2 linked regions of the Methylobacterium mesophilicum SR1.6/6 genome follow. Each later gene encodes a partner of the first gene's protein in a complex. Links are inferred from orthologs where the notes say so. Each region holds a gene or a part of one and is shown on either strand. Other genes may lie near its edges.

Evidence for each region.
Region 2: the proteins of MMSR116_RS21875 (region 1) and accD are in contact, whole or in part, in a solved structure (PDB 8UXZ), measured with the Escherichia coli proteins. The link is inferred for Methylobacterium mesophilicum SR1.6/6 from one-to-one orthologs.

The regions. Positions count from the first base shown.
Region 1 is NZ_CP043538.1:4,596,846-4,604,682, forward strand. What follows is about bases 3,448-6,353. They hold MMSR116_RS21875 (acetyl-CoA carboxylase carboxyltransferase subunit alpha), read left to right. Parts: upstream 3,448-4,372; coding sequence 4,373-5,335; downstream 5,336-6,353. Other genes in these bases: MMSR116_RS32290 (autotransporter domain-containing protein), read right to left, coding at 3,509-3,769; MMSR116_RS21880 (DUF1796 family putative cysteine peptidase), read left to right, coding at 5,332-6,063; MMSR116_RS21885 (GNAT family N-acetyltransferase), read left to right, coding at 6,324-6,353. In the rest of the region: MMSR116_RS21845 (OsmC family protein), read left to right, coding at 1-145; MMSR116_RS21850 (class I SAM-dependent methyltransferase), read left to right, coding at 162-1,019; MMSR116_RS21855 (DUF3572 domain-containing protein), read right to left, coding at 1,113-1,415; MMSR116_RS21860 (response regulator), read left to right, coding at 1,490-1,861; MMSR116_RS21865 (PleD family two-component system response regulator), read left to right, coding at 1,999-3,372; more of MMSR116_RS21885, read left to right, coding at 6,354-6,788; MMSR116_RS21890 (hypothetical protein), read left to right, coding at 6,806-6,982; MMSR116_RS21895 (L,D-transpeptidase family protein), read left to right, coding at 7,136-7,837. UniProt on the Escherichia coli protein: Component of the acetyl coenzyme A carboxylase (ACC) complex. First, biotin carboxylase catalyzes the carboxylation of biotin on its carrier protein (BCCP) and then the CO(2) group is transferred by the carboxyltransferase to acetyl-CoA to form malonyl-CoA.
Region 2 is NZ_CP043538.1:2,534,538-2,542,301, forward strand. Bases 1-2,833 are described here. They hold accD (acetyl-CoA carboxylase, carboxyltransferase subunit beta), read right to left. Parts: upstream 1,949-2,833; coding sequence 1,052-1,948; downstream 1-1,051. Other genes in these bases: MMSR116_RS12050 (bifunctional folylpolyglutamate synthase/dihydrofolate synthase), read right to left, coding at 1-1,043; trpA (tryptophan synthase subunit alpha), read right to left, coding at 2,034-2,833. Outside these bases: more of trpA, read right to left, coding at 2,834-2,873; MMSR116_RS12065 (HAD-IA family hydrolase), read left to right, coding at 3,068-3,733; MMSR116_RS12070 (MGH1-like glycoside hydrolase domain-containing protein), read left to right, coding at 3,816-6,488; MMSR116_RS12075 (MucR family transcriptional regulator), read right to left, coding at 6,513-6,926; MMSR116_RS12080 (LrgB family protein), read right to left, coding at 7,408-7,764.

The sequences.
Region 1 (7,837 bases):
CAGCATCCGCCTGTCCTTCACGCTCGATACGGACGCGCCGGAGGACAAGCTCGCCCAGCTCCTGAAGCTGACCGAGCGCTACTGCGTCGTGTTCCAGACCCTGAACCACAAGCCGGAGTTGTCGGTCGCCGCCACGACGGCCTGACGGGGAGGGGATGATCATGGCGGGCGGCGTCACGCAGGCCGAGTACTGGAACGGCGAGGTCGGGACGCGCTGGGCCCGCAACCAAGCGGTCCTCGACGCGGTCTTCGCGCCGCTGACCGAGGCCCTGTTTGACCGGGCGGATGTTACACCCGGACACGCCGTGCTCGACATCGGCTGCGGCGCCGGCGCCACGACGCTGGACGCGGCACATCGGGTCGGGCCAGGCGGCGCGGTCACGGGAGCCGACATCTCGGCGCCGCTTCTCGCGGTGGCCCGCGGCCGCATCGCCGCCGAGGCGCCCGGCGCCGCCCCGATCCGGTTCGTCGAGGCCGACGTGGAGCATGCCGATCTCGGAACCTTCGACGCGGCCCTGTCGCGCTTCGGCGTGATGTTCTTTTCGGATACCGGCCGCGCCTTCGCCAACCTGCGCCGTATGCTGAAGCCCGGAGGCCGACTGACCTTCCTGTGCTGGCGGGGACTCTCCGAGAACCTGTGGGTCAGCGTACCCAGGGAGGCCGTGCTGCCGCTCCTGCCGGAGGCACCGCCGCCTCCGCCGCCGGACGCGCCGGGGCCGTTCCGCTTCGCCGATGTGGACGCGATGGCCGCGCTCCTGCGCGGCAACGGGTTCGGGACCGTCACCTGCGACGCGCTGGACCGGGACGTGGTCCTCGGCCGGGGCGCGGACGATGCCGGGGCCGCACAGGCAGCGGCCCACGTGGCCCTCAACCTCGGCCCGACATCGCATCTCGTGCGGGAGGCCGAACCGGACCTACGCAGCCGCGCCGAGGCGGCCGCGGTCGCGGCGCTGCGCCGCCACGCGACGGGCGGCGCCGTGCGGTTGCGTGCCGCCTGCTGGCTGGTTCAGGCAGGGTGAGGGGGCGCCGCGACGAGGCTTCGAGACGATCCCGGATCGCCGTCCGCCGTGTCCCAGGCGTCCGTGAGAGGGCTTTTTCCACAGCCGCCGGCGTCACGCCCACTCGTCGTCCGGCCGCGGCGACAGTCGCTGCCAAGCCTCGGCGATCCGCTCCGGCTTGATGCCGAGGGCGCTCGCGCAGGCGACGAGAACCGCCTCGTCGCCCATCACATGGTCGAGGACGCCGACCAGGAAGGCCGGTTCGCGGGCGCTCGCGCGCAGGGTGTCGGGGCTGAGCCCGCTCGCCGCCATGAAGGGCAACAGGCGGTCTTCGTCCCCAGCGATCCACAAAAGAACGTCCAGAGCCAGCCGTTCCGCGGGCTCATGCCCTTGAAGAGGTTTGCCATTCATCAACATGTGAACGCTACAAAGGCGAGGGAGGGGCTTCACCGCCCGCTAATCATGATCGGCGCGCACCGGGACAACGGATCATGAAGAAGACGGTGCTGATCGTCGAGGACAACGAGTTGAACATGAAGCTGTTCAACGACCTCCTGGAGGCGAACGGCTACGCGACCCTGAAGACCGCCCACGGCATCGAGGCGATCGAACTCGCCCGCGCGCATCATCCCGACCTCATCCTCATGGACATCCAGCTCCCCGAAGTCTCGGGCCTGGAGGTGACCAAGTGGCTCAAGGAGGATGACGATCTCAAGAGCATCCCGGTCATCGCGATCACGGCCTTCGCCATGAAGGGCGACGAGGAGCGGATCCGCGAGGGCGGCTGCGAGGCCTACCTGTCGAAGCCCATCTCGGTCGCGAAGTTTTTGGCAACGGTTCGCGCTTATCTTGAGCCGAAGTGACCCCGGAGGGGCTTAGCCGTTGAGCAGGTGACCCGACCGCGCCGGGTCGGGTCACCTGCTCAACCGTTCGTCCCGATGCGCCACCCCGGGTCGCTCCGCCCGATACGGACCGCGAAGCGGCGCATCAGCGAGGAACCATGTCGGCCCGCGTCCTCATCGTCGACGACCTGTTCCCCAACGTGAAGCTTCTGGAGACGAAGCTAGGGCTGGAATATTTCGACACGCTCGCCGCCATGAACGGCCCGGACGCCATCGCGATCTGCGAGAAGGGCTTGTGCGACCTCGTGCTGCTCGACGTGATGATGCCCGGCATGGACGGCTTCGAGGTGTGCCGACACCTCAAGAACAATCCTGTCACCTCCCATATCCCGGTGGTGATGGTCACGGCCCTCGACCAGCCCGCCGACCGGCTGCGGGGTCTCGATGCCGGCGCTGACGATTTCCTGACGAAGCCCGTGGACGACACCGCCCTGTTCTCCCGGGTGCGCAGTCTCGTGCGCCTGAAGGCGGTGACCGACGAGTTGCGCCAGCGGGCGCTGGCCTCGCGGGACTTCGGCATCGGTGACCCTCTGGCGCTCGCCACCGCGGAGACCGGCCTCGACGCCCGGATCCTGCTGGTGGAGGACAGGCCCGGCTCGGCCGAGCGGCTGGCCGGCGCGCTGCGCCAGCACCACAGCGTGACGATTGAGTCGGATCCGCAGGAGGCCCTGCGCCTCGCCGCCGAAGCGGGGTTCGACCTCGCCCTGGTGAGCCTGGATCTCGAGGGCTTCGACGGTTTGAGGCTGTGCAGTCAGCTCCGGTCTCTGGACCGGACCCGCGCCATGCCGCTGATCATGCTGGCGGAGGAACATGACCGCGCCCGCGTCGTCCGCGGGCTTGATTTCGGCGTGCACGACTTCCTGATGCGGCCGGTCGACCGCAACGAACTTCTGGCCCGCGCGCGCACCCAGGTGAAGCGCAAGCGGTTCACGGACGTCCTCCGGGGGGCGATGCAAGCTTCCCTGCAGATGGCCGTGATCGATGGGCTCACCGGCCTGCACAACCGGCGCTACCTCGACCATCACCTGGGCTCGCTCTTCGCCGACCCGGTCGCCCAGCGCCCGGCGCTGGCTGCCCTGATCCTCGACATCGACCACTTCAAGGGCATCAACGACGGCTACGGCCACGAGGCCGGGGACGAAGTGCTGCGCGGCTTCGCCGAGCGGGTCCGTCAGCACACGCGGCCCGTCGACGTCGTGGCCCGCTACGGCGGCGAGGAGGTGGTGGTCATCCTGCCGGAGGCCGGCCTCGCCGAAGCCCAGGCCATCGCCGAGCGCATCCGCGAGCGGATCGAGGCCGTGCCGTTCGCGGTGCACCGGGCGACCCGGTCGATCCCCGTCACGGTCTCGATCGGCGTCGCCGTGCGGCACGCCGAGGATTCCGATCCCGGCACCATGCTCAAGCGCGCCGACCTCGCCCTGTACCGGGCCAAGGCGGCAGGGCGGAACCGGGTCGAGCCGCAGGCGGCGTGAGGCCTCCGCCGCCGAGTCCCGCTGGCTGGAGCGCTCTCCGCCGAAGTGGACATAGGTTCGGCACGAGCGCGCGTCTCATCGACAAAGACTTCGAGCCACGCGCGAGCGCCACGCGATCGGGCGCGGCTCCAGCGTCTCACCAGCGGAGCGTGAGATAGCCCCGCACGGCGTGGTCACAGGCAAGGGCGCCGATCTGACCGGCGTAGCTCGCTCTCAGCGTCACGGCCTTCGAGAGCTGCGCCTCCAGGCCCGCCGAGGCCACCTGGGCGTCCCGGTCGATCGGCGCGCCCGCCGTCCGGAAGGCCATACCCCCGCCCCGGAACGCCAGCAGCGCCGACGGCACCACGTCCCCGAAGGCCCGCCGATAGCCGTTGGGGCCGTGGAGGCTGACCGGCACGCCGCCGGCCGGCCGAGCCAGGGTGTCGAAGGCGGTGATGGTCTAGCCCGCCGCCACGCCCACCCGCAGGTCGTCGAGGCCCGGTATGATCAGTGAGCCGTAACCGGTCTCCAGGCCCATCAGGAAGCCGCCGGTCTCCCGGGTCAGGCGGGCGGTGTTGCGGTCGCTGCGGGTGCTGCCGGACGTGCCAAGCCCCTAGCCCCAGAGTGCCACGTTCGCCTGGTAGGCACCATCGGGAGGAGCCCCCGGACGGGATCCTCGATAGGGCATCGTAAATCGTCGGAAGTGCCGTACCGGGCGCGGCGCGACCGCCGGGGAGACTCGCCGCCCCAAGCTCTCCCGCCGGGCCGAAACGGAGGCGGTCGAGGAGCGTCTCCTGGACGAGGACGGCGTTCTGCACCGCGACGCCCATCGCCGCGGCGTGGATCTCGCCCGACGTCTGTCGCGGGAGCCACGCTGCCATCCCGGAGCATCGCGGGGCCGTGCCGGTCCACCTTCGTGTCCCTGCCTCGGTCAACAGGCCGGTTGACACCACCCCCGGCATCGCCAACACCTCGCGCCCGCCGCCTCGCTGCGGCGGCCCCCGGGAAGACCTGTGATACGATGGCGGTGACGCGCACCTACCTCGACTTCGAGAAGCCGGTTGCCGAGCTGGAGGCCAAGCTCGAGGAGCTGCGGGCGGTCGGCGAGCGCGACGGCGCGGTCTCCATCGCCGAGGAGGTCGGCCGGCTGGAAGCCAAGGCCGGCCAGGCGCTCGCTGAGATCTACGCCAACCTCACCCCCTGGCAGAAGACCCAGGTGGCCCGCCACCCGCAGCGGCCGCACTTTGTCGATTATTGTGGCGGCCTCATCACTGAGTTCACGCCCCTCGCCGGCGACCGCAGCTTCGGCGAGGACGCCGCGATCCTGGGCGGCCTCGGCCGCTTCCGCGGACGCCCGGTCCTTGTGCTCGGCCAGGAGAAGGGCGCCACCACCGAGGCCCGGCTCAAGCACAATTTCGGCATGGCCCGGCCCGAGGGCTACCGCAAGGCGGTCCGCCTGATGGAGACCGCCGACCGGTTCGGCCTGCCGGTCATCGCTTTCGTGGACACGGCGGGCGCCTATCCGGGCATCGAGGCGGAGGAGCGCGGCCAGGCCGAGGCCATCGCCCGCTCCACCGAGGCCTGCCTCGCCCTCGGCGTGCCCAACGTCGCCGTGGTGATCGGGGAGGGCGGCTCGGGGGGCGCCATCGCGCTCGCCACCGCCAACCGGGTCCTGATGCTGGAACACGCGATCTACGGGGTGATCTCCCCCGAGGGTGCCGCCTCGATCCTGTGGCGCGACCAGGGCCGCGCCTCCGACGCCGCCACCGCCATGAAGATCACCGCGCAGGATCTGCTGCGCCTCGGCGTCATCGATGCGATCATCCCGGAGGCCACCGGCGGCGCGCATCGCGACCGCGAGGCGGCGATCCGCGCCGCCGGCCAGGCCATCGCCGAGTCGCTGGCCCAGTTCGACGGGCTCTCGCCGGCCGAGATCCGCGACCGGCGCGCGGAGAAATTCCTCGCCATCGGCCGGACCCTGTGACCGGAGCCGGGGCGACGGGTGGCCTGCTCGGCGCCCTCGGGCGGCTTCTCGGCCGGCGGGACGCCCGCGAGCCGGGTCGACACAACCACGTGTCGCTGGGCTGCAACTGCCAGATGGCGCACGTGCTCAAGACCCTCGACCTGCGCCAGTGGTCGGGCCCGCTGGACTGGATCTTCTCCATGCCGGGCATGGCCCGGGACTGCCTCGCCGACGATTTCGCCGCGCTCCTCGACCGCGACCAGCTCGAGAGCATCCCGGAGATGGAGCGGCGCGGCCCCGACATCTGGCGCGGACGCCACCGCCTCTACCGCGAGCGGCACGGGCTCGAATGCGTGTTCAACCACCACGACCCGGCGGCGAACGCGGCGGACTATGCCTTCCTCACCGAGGGCGTGCGCCGGATCCGCACGGCTCTGGACACGCCCGGCACCGAGAACCGGGTGTGGATGATGACCCATCTCCATACGCCCCGGGACGTGGTGGAGGCGATCGACGACCTGCTCCAGGCCCGGGCGAGCCGCAACCACCTGACCTTCCTGCAGCTTGAGACCGGGCACCCGCGCATGGCGGTGACGGAGGCGGTGGATCTTCGGCCGTCGCTACGCTGGCTCACTGTCCAGACACCCTCGGAGCCGGTGGGCCTGCGGCTGGCCGATCCGACCGACGACGCGGCTCTGGTGGAAATCATCCGCGGCGAGGCGATGCGGCGACCGGCTCTGTTCGGCTGAAGGGGATTGAGGACCGGAGCCGCCCATGCGGCGCAGAGCAGGACAGCACGGCCTCGTTCGCCGGACCAGCCCTGGCCTTGAGCAGGTCCGGGCGAGCCAGTGTCGCGGGAGAGGGCATTTGTGAGCGACGGACTCGGATCCAAATGTCGGCGCCGCGAAGCAGGGAGCGATATCCGCGTCGGGGCCGGTGCCTGCTGCGAAGCCCTGGTCCGCCGATGGCCGGAGAGTGCCGCGAGCGGCCATCCAAGGGACGATGAGCGATGAGCAGACGTGAGATGCGAGTCCGCCGTGCGGTCCTTGCGGATGTCCAGACGATCGTTGCGCTGCTGGCCGACGACGAGTTTGGGTCGAGCCGCGAAGAGCCCTGGGAGTCCGCTTCGCAGCAGTACCGCGATGCCTTCGCCGAGATCGACGCCGATCCACACCAGTTTCTCTGCGTCGCGGAAATCGGCGCGTCCATCGTTGGAACTCTGCAGCTCACGTTCATCGCAGGCCTCTCCCGCAAGGGGTCGAGGCGAGGCCTGATCGAGGCTGTCCGCATCGCGCGTGAACGACGGGGGGAAGGGCTCGGCGAAGCCCTGTTGACCTGGGCAATCGATGCCTGTCGCGAGCGCGGCTGCGCAATGGTGCAATTGACCACGGACAAGAGGCGGCTGGACGCGCACCGCTTCTACGAGCGGCTTGGCTTCGCGCCGTCGCACCAGGGCTATAAACTGCAGCTTTGAGCGTGGTCAGGCTGGCGATGACAATCGGCGCCTTCAACCTCGGCAACGGGATCGGGGCGGCCGTCTGCGGCGGGGTCACCGTTGCCGGCCTCGGCTGGACGGCGGTGCCGCTCGCCACGGCCGCTCGGCTGCTGATCGCGGGGCTGCGCCGCGGGGTGCGCAGGTCCGTGGCCATCGGTGTCGTCTGCGGGTGAGCCGGTCGTCCACCGGAGAGAGCGGTGCAGTGTTGCGCCTGCGTCCTTGCGGTAAGGAAGGTGCAAGCTTAACGAGCGTATTGGGTTGGGGAGTGGCGCCCGACGTCGGCTAATCAAAGCCCGCGGGCGCGCGTAGGACGATTGAGGTTCCCCATGACGGCGCGTCTCGCGACTGCGCGGATTCTGGCGGCCGCTTCCCTGCTGGCCCTCTCCCTTGCCGCCTGCCAGGACGGGTCCGGGATCAACGGACCGAGCGCCCGCAGCCTGGCGCCGATCGCTCCGCAGACGCTGGCCCTGATGCAGACCAAGGGGATGCAGCAATCCGATCCGATCCTGATCCGCACCTATAAGAAGGAAGCGGAGATGGAGGTCTGGAAGCGGGGGAGCGACGGCCGCTACGCCCTCCTCAAGACCTACCCGATCTGCCGCTGGTCCGGCCAGCTCGGCCCCAAGACCCGCGAAGGCGACCGGCAGGCGCCGGAGGGTTTCTACACGATCACGCCGGGCCTGATGAACCCGAATTCTTCGTATTATCTCTCGTTCGATACCGGCTTCCCCAACGCGGTCGACCGGGCCAACGGGCGCAGCGGCAGGTACCTGATGGTCCACGGCACCTGCTCGTCGGCGGGCTGTTTCGCCATGACCGATGCGACCATTGCCGAGATCTACGCGGTGGCCCGCGAGGCCTTCATCGGCGGCCAGCGCAGCTTCCAGTTCCAGTCCTACCCGTTCCGGATGACGGCCGAGAACATGGCCAAGTTCCGCAACGACCCGAATATCGGGTTCTGGCGGAACCTGAAGGAAGGCTCGGACTATTTCGAAGCCCTGCGCGAGGAGCCGAAGGTCGGCCAGTGC
Region 2 (7,764 bases), 2.1 Mb from region 1 along the record:
AGGCCGACGATCAGAACCAGCGGCACGTCGCTCTTCTCGCCGAGATCCGCCATCGCGGCGGCCAGGATCCGGCCCCCGTCGATGTTATGGCCGCCGTCGAGCCACAGCTCGGCGCCGGGATCGATCTGCGCGGCGAGGCGCCCACGGCCCAGGCGCTGCAGCCGTCCCGGCCAATCGACCTCCGTGAGACCCTTCTCCAGGGCCGTCGTGCCGATGTCGCCGAAGCCCGCGGCGCGCAGCGCGGTGATCGCCGTCCCGGCATTGACCAGCTGGTGGCGGCCCGCCAGCTTGGGACGCGGCAGGTCGAAGAGATCGGTCTCGTCCTGGTAGACGAGCCGGCCGCGCTCCTCGTAGACGGAGAAATCCTGGTTGCCCACCAGGATCGGACCGGCCCCGACCGCCTCGGCGCGCCGGCACAGCACGGCGTCGGCCTCGGCGTAGTCCTGGGCGGCGATCACGGCGGGACAGCCGCGCTTGAAGATGCCGGCCTTCTCGGTCGCCACCGATTCGACCGTGTCGCCGAGATACTCGGCGTGGTCGCGCCCGATCGGCGTCACCACCGAGCAGGCGGGCTGCGCGATCACGTTGGTGGCGTCGAGCCGGCCGCCGAGGCCGACTTCGAGCAGCAGCACGTCGGCCGGGCTCTCCGAGAACAGCAGCAGGGCCGCCGCCGTGGTGATCTCGAACATCGTGATCGGCTGGCCGTCGTTGGCCGTCTCGCAGCGCGAGAACGCGTCGGCCAGCCGGTCCTCGTCGACGAAATGGCCGCCGCCGATCCCGCCGATCCGGATCCGCTCATGGAATCGGACGAGGTGGGGCGACGTGTAGACGTGCGCCGCGAGCCCTCCCGCTTCGAGGATCGCCCGCATGAACGCGATGGTCGAGCCCTTGCCGTTGGTGCCGGCGACATGGATCACCGGCGGCAGGCGCCGCTCAGGATTGTTGAGGCGCGCGAGGAGCCGCTCGATCCGACCCAGCGACAGGTCGATGGTGCGGGGATGCAGCGCGAGGAATCGCGCCATCAGGGCGTCGGACGAGGCCATCGCGCGGCTTACGCCGCCTCGGAGGCGGTGAGCGGGGCGCTCGCCTCGGCGGCGTTGGTGAGGAGCTTGCAGAGGCGCGTGATCGTCTCCTTGAGCTGGTGGCGATGGACGACTTGGTCGACCATGCCGTGCTCGCGCAGGTACTCCGCCCGCTGGAAGCCGTCCGGCAGCTTCTCCCGGATGGTCTGCTCGATCACCCGGGGACCGGCGAAGCAGATCAGGGCCCCGGGCTCGGCGAGGTGGACGTCGCCCAGCATCGCGTAGGAGGCGGTGACGCCGCCGGTGGTCGGGTTCGTCAGCACGACGATGTAGGGCAGCCGGGCCGCGTTGAGGCGGCGCACCGCCACGGTCGTGCGCGGCATCTGCATCAGCGACAGGATGCCCTCCTGCATCCGGGCGCCGCCCGAGGCCGCGAACAGCACGTAGGGCGTGCGCTTCTCCAGGGCCGTCTCGGCGCCGCGCACGAAGGCCTCGCCCGCCGCCATGCCGAGCGAACCGGCCATGAAGCCGAATTCCTGCGCGGCCAGCACCATCGGCAGCCCGCCGACCCGGCCGAAGCCGATCTTGAATGCGTCCTGCAAGCCGGTCTTGGCGCGCGCTTCCTTGAGGCGGTCGGCGTAGCGCTTCTCGTCGCGGAACTTCAGCGGGTCCGGAGCGACCTCGGGCAGCGCGACGTCGATCCACGTGCCCTCGTCGAACATCATCTTCAGGCGCGCCTGGGCGCCCATCTTCAGATGGTGCTCGGAGCCGGGGATGACCCAGTGATTGGCCTCCACCTCCTTGTGGAACACCATCTGACCGGTATCGGGGCACTTGACCCAGAGGTTCTCCGGCGTCTCGCGCTTGAACAGGGTCTTGATCCGGGGGCGCACAACCTCCGAGATCCAGTTCATCGGTTCGACCATCGCCTCGCGTCCGTCCGCTTCAAGCCCGCGCCAATATCAGGATGGCGGCGCTCCGCCGCCAGGGGCGACCGCCAGGGATCGCCGATCAGGCGGCCTGCCCGACCCGCGCCGAGCGCACCCCCTCGGCCAGTTCGCGCACGAGTTGCACGACTGCCGGGACGCTGCCGGGCTGGGCCCGGCCGTCGGCATCGAGTGAACGCACGAGCGTGTCCACCAGCGCCGAGCCGACCACGACCCCGTCCGCGCCCCGGGCGATGGCCGCCGCGTGGGCGCCGGTCTTCACGCCGAAGCCGACCACCACCGGAAGCTCGGTGTGCCGCCGGATCCGCGCCACCGCCTCCGAGACCTTGCCGAAATCGGGCGTCGCCGTTCCGGTCACGCCGGTGATCGACACGTAGTAGACGAAGCCTGCCGTATTCGCGAGCACGGCCGGCAGCCGCTTCTCGTCGGTGGTGGGGGTGGCGAGCCGGATGAAGGCGAGGCCCTTGCCCAGCGCCGGCAGGCACAGCTCGGCATCCTCCTCGGGCGGCAGGTCGACCACGATCAGCCCGTCGACGCCGGCAGCCACCGCGTCCTCCAGGAACCGGTCGACGCCGTAGGTGTGGATCGGGTTGTAGTAGCCCATCAGCACGATCGGCGTGGAGCCGTTCTCCGCGCGGAAGCGGCGCACGAGATCGAGGGTGCCGGGCACGGTCTGCCTGGCCTTCAGCGCCCGCAGGCCCGCCGCCTGGATCGCCGGGCCGTCCGCCATCGGGTCGGTGAAGGGCAGGCCGAATTCCAGGATGTCGGCGCCGGCCCCCGGAAGGGCCTTCAGCACCTCCAGGGAGGTCTCGGGGTCGGGGTCGCCCGCCATCACGTAGGTGACGAGGACGGCCCGGTTCTCCGCGCGGGCGCGGGCGAAGGTGGCGTCGATGCGGCTCGGCATGGGTCTGGGGTATTTCGCAGTGTCAGGGCGCGGGGGCCCGGGATTGCCCTCCGCGCTACACCAAAGGCGCGGGCCCGTGAAGCGGGCGCCTCCGGCATCGGCCGGCATCGCGGATCGGGCCGCGGCCGGATGCGGGGTCCGGCCATGCGCGCGGGCCCGTTGCCCGCCGAGCGTCCCCCGCGTAGCGCTCGGCCATGACCGAGGATGCCTTTCCCGCCCGCCGCTTCGCCGCGCTCCTGTTCGACATGGACGGCACGCTGATCAGCTCCCTCGCCTCGGCGGAGCGGATCTGGTCGCGCTGGGCGCGGGCCCACGGCCTCGACGTGGCGGCGTTCCTGCCGACGATCCACGGCGTGCGCTCGGTCGAGACGATCCGGCGCCTCGACCTGCCCGGCGTCGATCCCGAGGCGGAGGCCGCGGCGATCACCCGGGCCGAGATGGACGACGTGGCCGACATCACCGAGATCCCCGGCGCCCGCGCCTTCGTGGAGGCGCTGCCGCCCGGCCGCTGGGCGATCGTGACCTCGGCCCCCCGGGCGCTCGCGGAGCGCCGCCTCGCCGCCGCCGGGATGCCGCGTCCCCGACTGATGATCGCCGCCGAGGACGTGGCGCGGGGTAAGCCGGCGCCGGACTGCGTCCTGGCGGCCGCGGACCGGCTCGGCGTCGCGGCGGCGGATTGCCTGATGTTCGAGGATGCGCCGGCCGGCATCCAGGCCGCCGAGGCGGCGGGGGCGTCCGTCGCGGTCGTCACCGCCACGCATCACGCGCCGGTGCGGACGTCCCATGCGCGGATCCCGGATTACCGCCGCCTGCGCGCCGAGGCCGGTCCGGACGGGATCCGCGTGAGCCTGACGGTTTGAGCGTCGCGCCGACGTTGACTTTTACCGGACGGACCGGGGCAGTATCGGCGGTTCGAATGCCGGATCCGGGACATGCTAGCCCATGACCAAGCCCGAGGGCGCACCGCGGAGCATCTTCGAGACCGCCGAGGGCCGGCGGCTCGTCGCGGCGCGCTCCGACCCGGCCTGGCGCCAGTGGGGCCCCTATCTGAGCGACCGGCAATGGGGCACCGTCCGGGAGGATTACAGCCCCGGCGGTGACGCCTGGGACTACCTGCCCCACGACCACGCGCGGTCGCGCGCCTATCGGTGGGGCGAGGACGGGATCGGCGGCTTCGGGGACCGCCACCTCAACTGGTGCCTGTCGCTGGCCCTCTGGAACGGCCGCGACCCGATCCTGAAGGAGCGCCTGTTCGGCCTGACCAACCAGGAGGGCAACCACGGCGAGGACGTCAAGGAACTCTACTACTACCTCGACGGCGTCCCGACCCACGCGTTCATGCGGATGCTCTACAAATACCCGCAAGCCGCCTTCCCCTACGGAGAGCTGGTCGCGGAGAACGCGCGGCGCGGGCTCGACGACCCGGAATACGAGCTGCTCGACACCGGCCTGTTCGACGAGGGCCGCTACTTCGACGTCGCGATCGCCTACGCCAAGGCGACCCCCGACGACGTCCTGATGCGCGTCACCGTCACGAACCGCGGGCCGGAGGCGGCCGACCTGACGCTGCTGCCGCAGCTCTGGGCGCGCAACACCTGGTCGTGGAAGCAGGGCGCGCCGAAGCCGGAGCTGATGGCCGGGTCCGACGGCTCGGTCTGGGCGCGCCACCCCACCATGCCGCCGATGCGCTTCTTCGCCGAGGGCGCGGCCGAGGTCCTGTTCACCGAGAACGACACCAACACGCACCGCCTGTTCGGCAGCGGTCCCGCCGACGGCTTCTACAAGGACGGGATCGATCGCTGCGTCGTCGGCGGCGAGGCGAACGCGGTCAACCGACTCTCCGGCACCAAGTGCGCCGCGCGCTACGACCTGCATCTCGGCCCCGGCGAGACCCGCACCCTGCGCCTGCGCCTGCGCGCCGAGACCGCGCCGGGGGCGCCCTTCGCGGACTACGACGCCGTCTTCGCCGAGCGCGCGGCGGAGGCCGACGCCTTCTACGCCGCCCTGCAGGCGCCGATCGCCGATCCCGAGATGCGGCTCGTCCAGCGGCAGGCGCTGGCCGGCATGCTCTGGTCGAAGCAGCTCTACCATTACGACGTGCGCGAATGGCTGGCGGGCGATCCGGCCCAGCCCGCCCCCGCCCCCGAGAGGCGGCGCGGACGCAACAGCGACTGGGCGCACTTACGCGCCAACGACATCATCTCGATGCCGGACGCCTGGGAGTATCCCTGGTTCGCCTCCTGGGATCTCGCGCTGCAGGCCATCGTCTTCGCGCTGTTCGATCCGGACTTCGCCAAGAACCAACTCCTGCTCCTCGTGGACGAGGCCTACGCCCATCCGAACGCCGCCCTGCCGGCCTACGAGTGGGGGTTCGGGGACGCCAACCCGCCGGTCCACGCGCTGGCCGCCTGGCGGGTGTTCGAACTGGATCGCCAGCATACCGGCACGCCCGACCATGCCTTTCTCAAGCGCATCTTCAACAAGCTGACCCTGAACTTCACGTGGTGGGTCAACCGCAAGGATTCGGACGACCGCAACCTGTTCCAGGGCGGATTCCTGGGCCTCGACAACATCGGTATCTTCGACCGGTCGAAGCCGGTGGGCGACGGCGCGACCCTGACCCAGTCGGACGCGACCGCCTGGATGGCGACCTATGCCCTCAACCTGATGCGCATCGCGATCGAGCTGGCGCTGCAGGACCCGACCTACGAGGACATGGCGGAGAAGTTCTTCGAGCACTTCCTCCTCATCGCGGCCGCCACCGGCGAGGGCGTGTGGGACGAAGGCGAAGGCTTCTTCTACGACGTGATCGAGACCCGCGACGGACGCCGGCTGCCGATCCGGGCACGCACCATGGTCGGGCTGGTCCCGATCTTCGCGGTGGCGACCATCAACGAGTGTGACCTCGAACGGCTTCCGTCCCTGCGTGACCGCATGGTGTTCTTCCTCAGGAACCGTCCCGATCTCGCGACCCTGGTCTCGCGCTGGAACGAGCCCGGCCAGGCCCGGAGCGCCCTGCTGTCGCTGCTGCGCGGCCACCGGCTCAAGGCGCTCCTGCACCGCGCCCTCGACCCGGCCGAATTCCTGTCGGACCACGGCCTGCGTGCCGTGTCCCGCGCGTACGCGGATCAACCCTTCTGCTTCGCCTGGGACGGCCGGGATCTCGGCCTCGCCTACGAGCCCGCGGAGTCGCGCTCGCGGCTCTTCGGCGGCAACTCGAACTGGCGCGGCCCGGTGTGGATGCCGGTCAACTACCTGCTCATCGCCGGCCTGAACCGCTTCCACGATTATTACGGACCGGATTTTCGGGTCGAGGCGCCCACGGGCTCGGGGCAGACCTCGTCGCTGCGCGAGATCGCCCAGGCGCTCGCCCGCCGGTTGATCGGCCTCTCCGTGCGCGGGGCGGACGGCCGCCGGCCGGTCTACGGCCACAGCCGGATCGAACAGGAAGATCCGCATTTTCGCGACCTCGTCCTGTTCTACGAATATTATGACGGCGACACCGGCCGCGGCGTCGGCGCCTCCCACCAGACCGGATGGTCGGGCCTCGTGGCCCTGCTCATCCAGGACATCTCGGAATCCGTCGCGCAGACACCGGCCCCGCCGCGCCTCTGACGCCGGCGACCCGCGGGACCGGTTCTAGCCCACGGCCTGCTTCATCCGCAGCCGCTGGCTCTGTCCGATCTGACGCGAGATGCTCGACCGGTGGGCGCTGTAGGTGGCCGAGACGAGGGGATAATCCACCGGCAGGCCCCACTTGGCCTTGTAGGCCTCGGGCGTGAGGCCGCGGATCGTCAGGTGACGCCGCAACGCCTTGTAGGGCTTCCCGTCCTCGAAGCTGATGAGCGCGTCGGGCCGGATGGAGGCCCGGATCTGCGCCTCGGTCGGACGGCTGATCTGCGAAGCCCTTCCGCGATCGAGCGCTGCGATCGAGCGATGAACCTCGGACAGAAGATCCGGCAAGGCACCCGCGGGAACGGTGTTTCGCGTGACGTAGGCGCTCAGTATCTTCGCGGCAAGTTCAATACTCGGCGAGGCATTTGGCATGGGCATCTCCTCCTTCGTCGTGTATCGATGCAGTGTTGGTCAGTGTTGGATACCGCCTCTTTCACGCCTGCGCGCTCAAGCCCGGCTTACGTCGCTGCAACCAAGATACGCAGCTTTGACCCTGATTCTCTACTTATGATAGTAGCAGCAAGGTGTGGTCAATATCGTTAACGGTGGCCCGGGACAGGTCCGGCCGGATGCGTCAGCAAGGTCAGCGGGGTTCGCTTCGCGGGTCGCGCTGACGCTTTCGGCAAGCTCGCCAGACGCGAATCGAGATCACCCGGGACAGCGCGGCGTCGACGCGTGCGGCGCTGTGGATTGACGTCGCCCCGCGAGGTGACGGCGTTCCGGAAGCGGCAAGCGGCGAGGATTTCAGCCGCTTTCGGCCGCCTCGTGATGCCGGATCATGCGGACTTGGAATCCTGCCGTCGGCGGCTCGGCGCGATGGTGCCGACGGAACGCCGGCGCCGGTCGGCCGCCCCTCGGGTCAGAACAGCAGATGCAGCGCCAGTGGCGCGAGGATCGCCGTCAGGAAGGCGTTCAAGCCCATGGCGATGCCCGCGAAGGTGCCGGCGACCTCGCTCACCTGGAAAGCGCGCGCCGTGCCGATACCGTGGGCCGCAAGTCCGGCCGCGAAGCCGCGGGCGCGCATGTCGCGGATCTTCAGCGCCTCCATCATCGGCGTCACCAGGATGGCGCCGATGATGCCGGTCAGGATCACCAGGATGGCGGTGAGGGTCGGATCGCCGCCGAGCGCCTCGGCGATGCCCATGGCGACGCCGGAGGTCACGGATTTCGGCGCCAGCGAGACGAGGACCGGCTGCGGGATGTCGAGCAGCCGCGC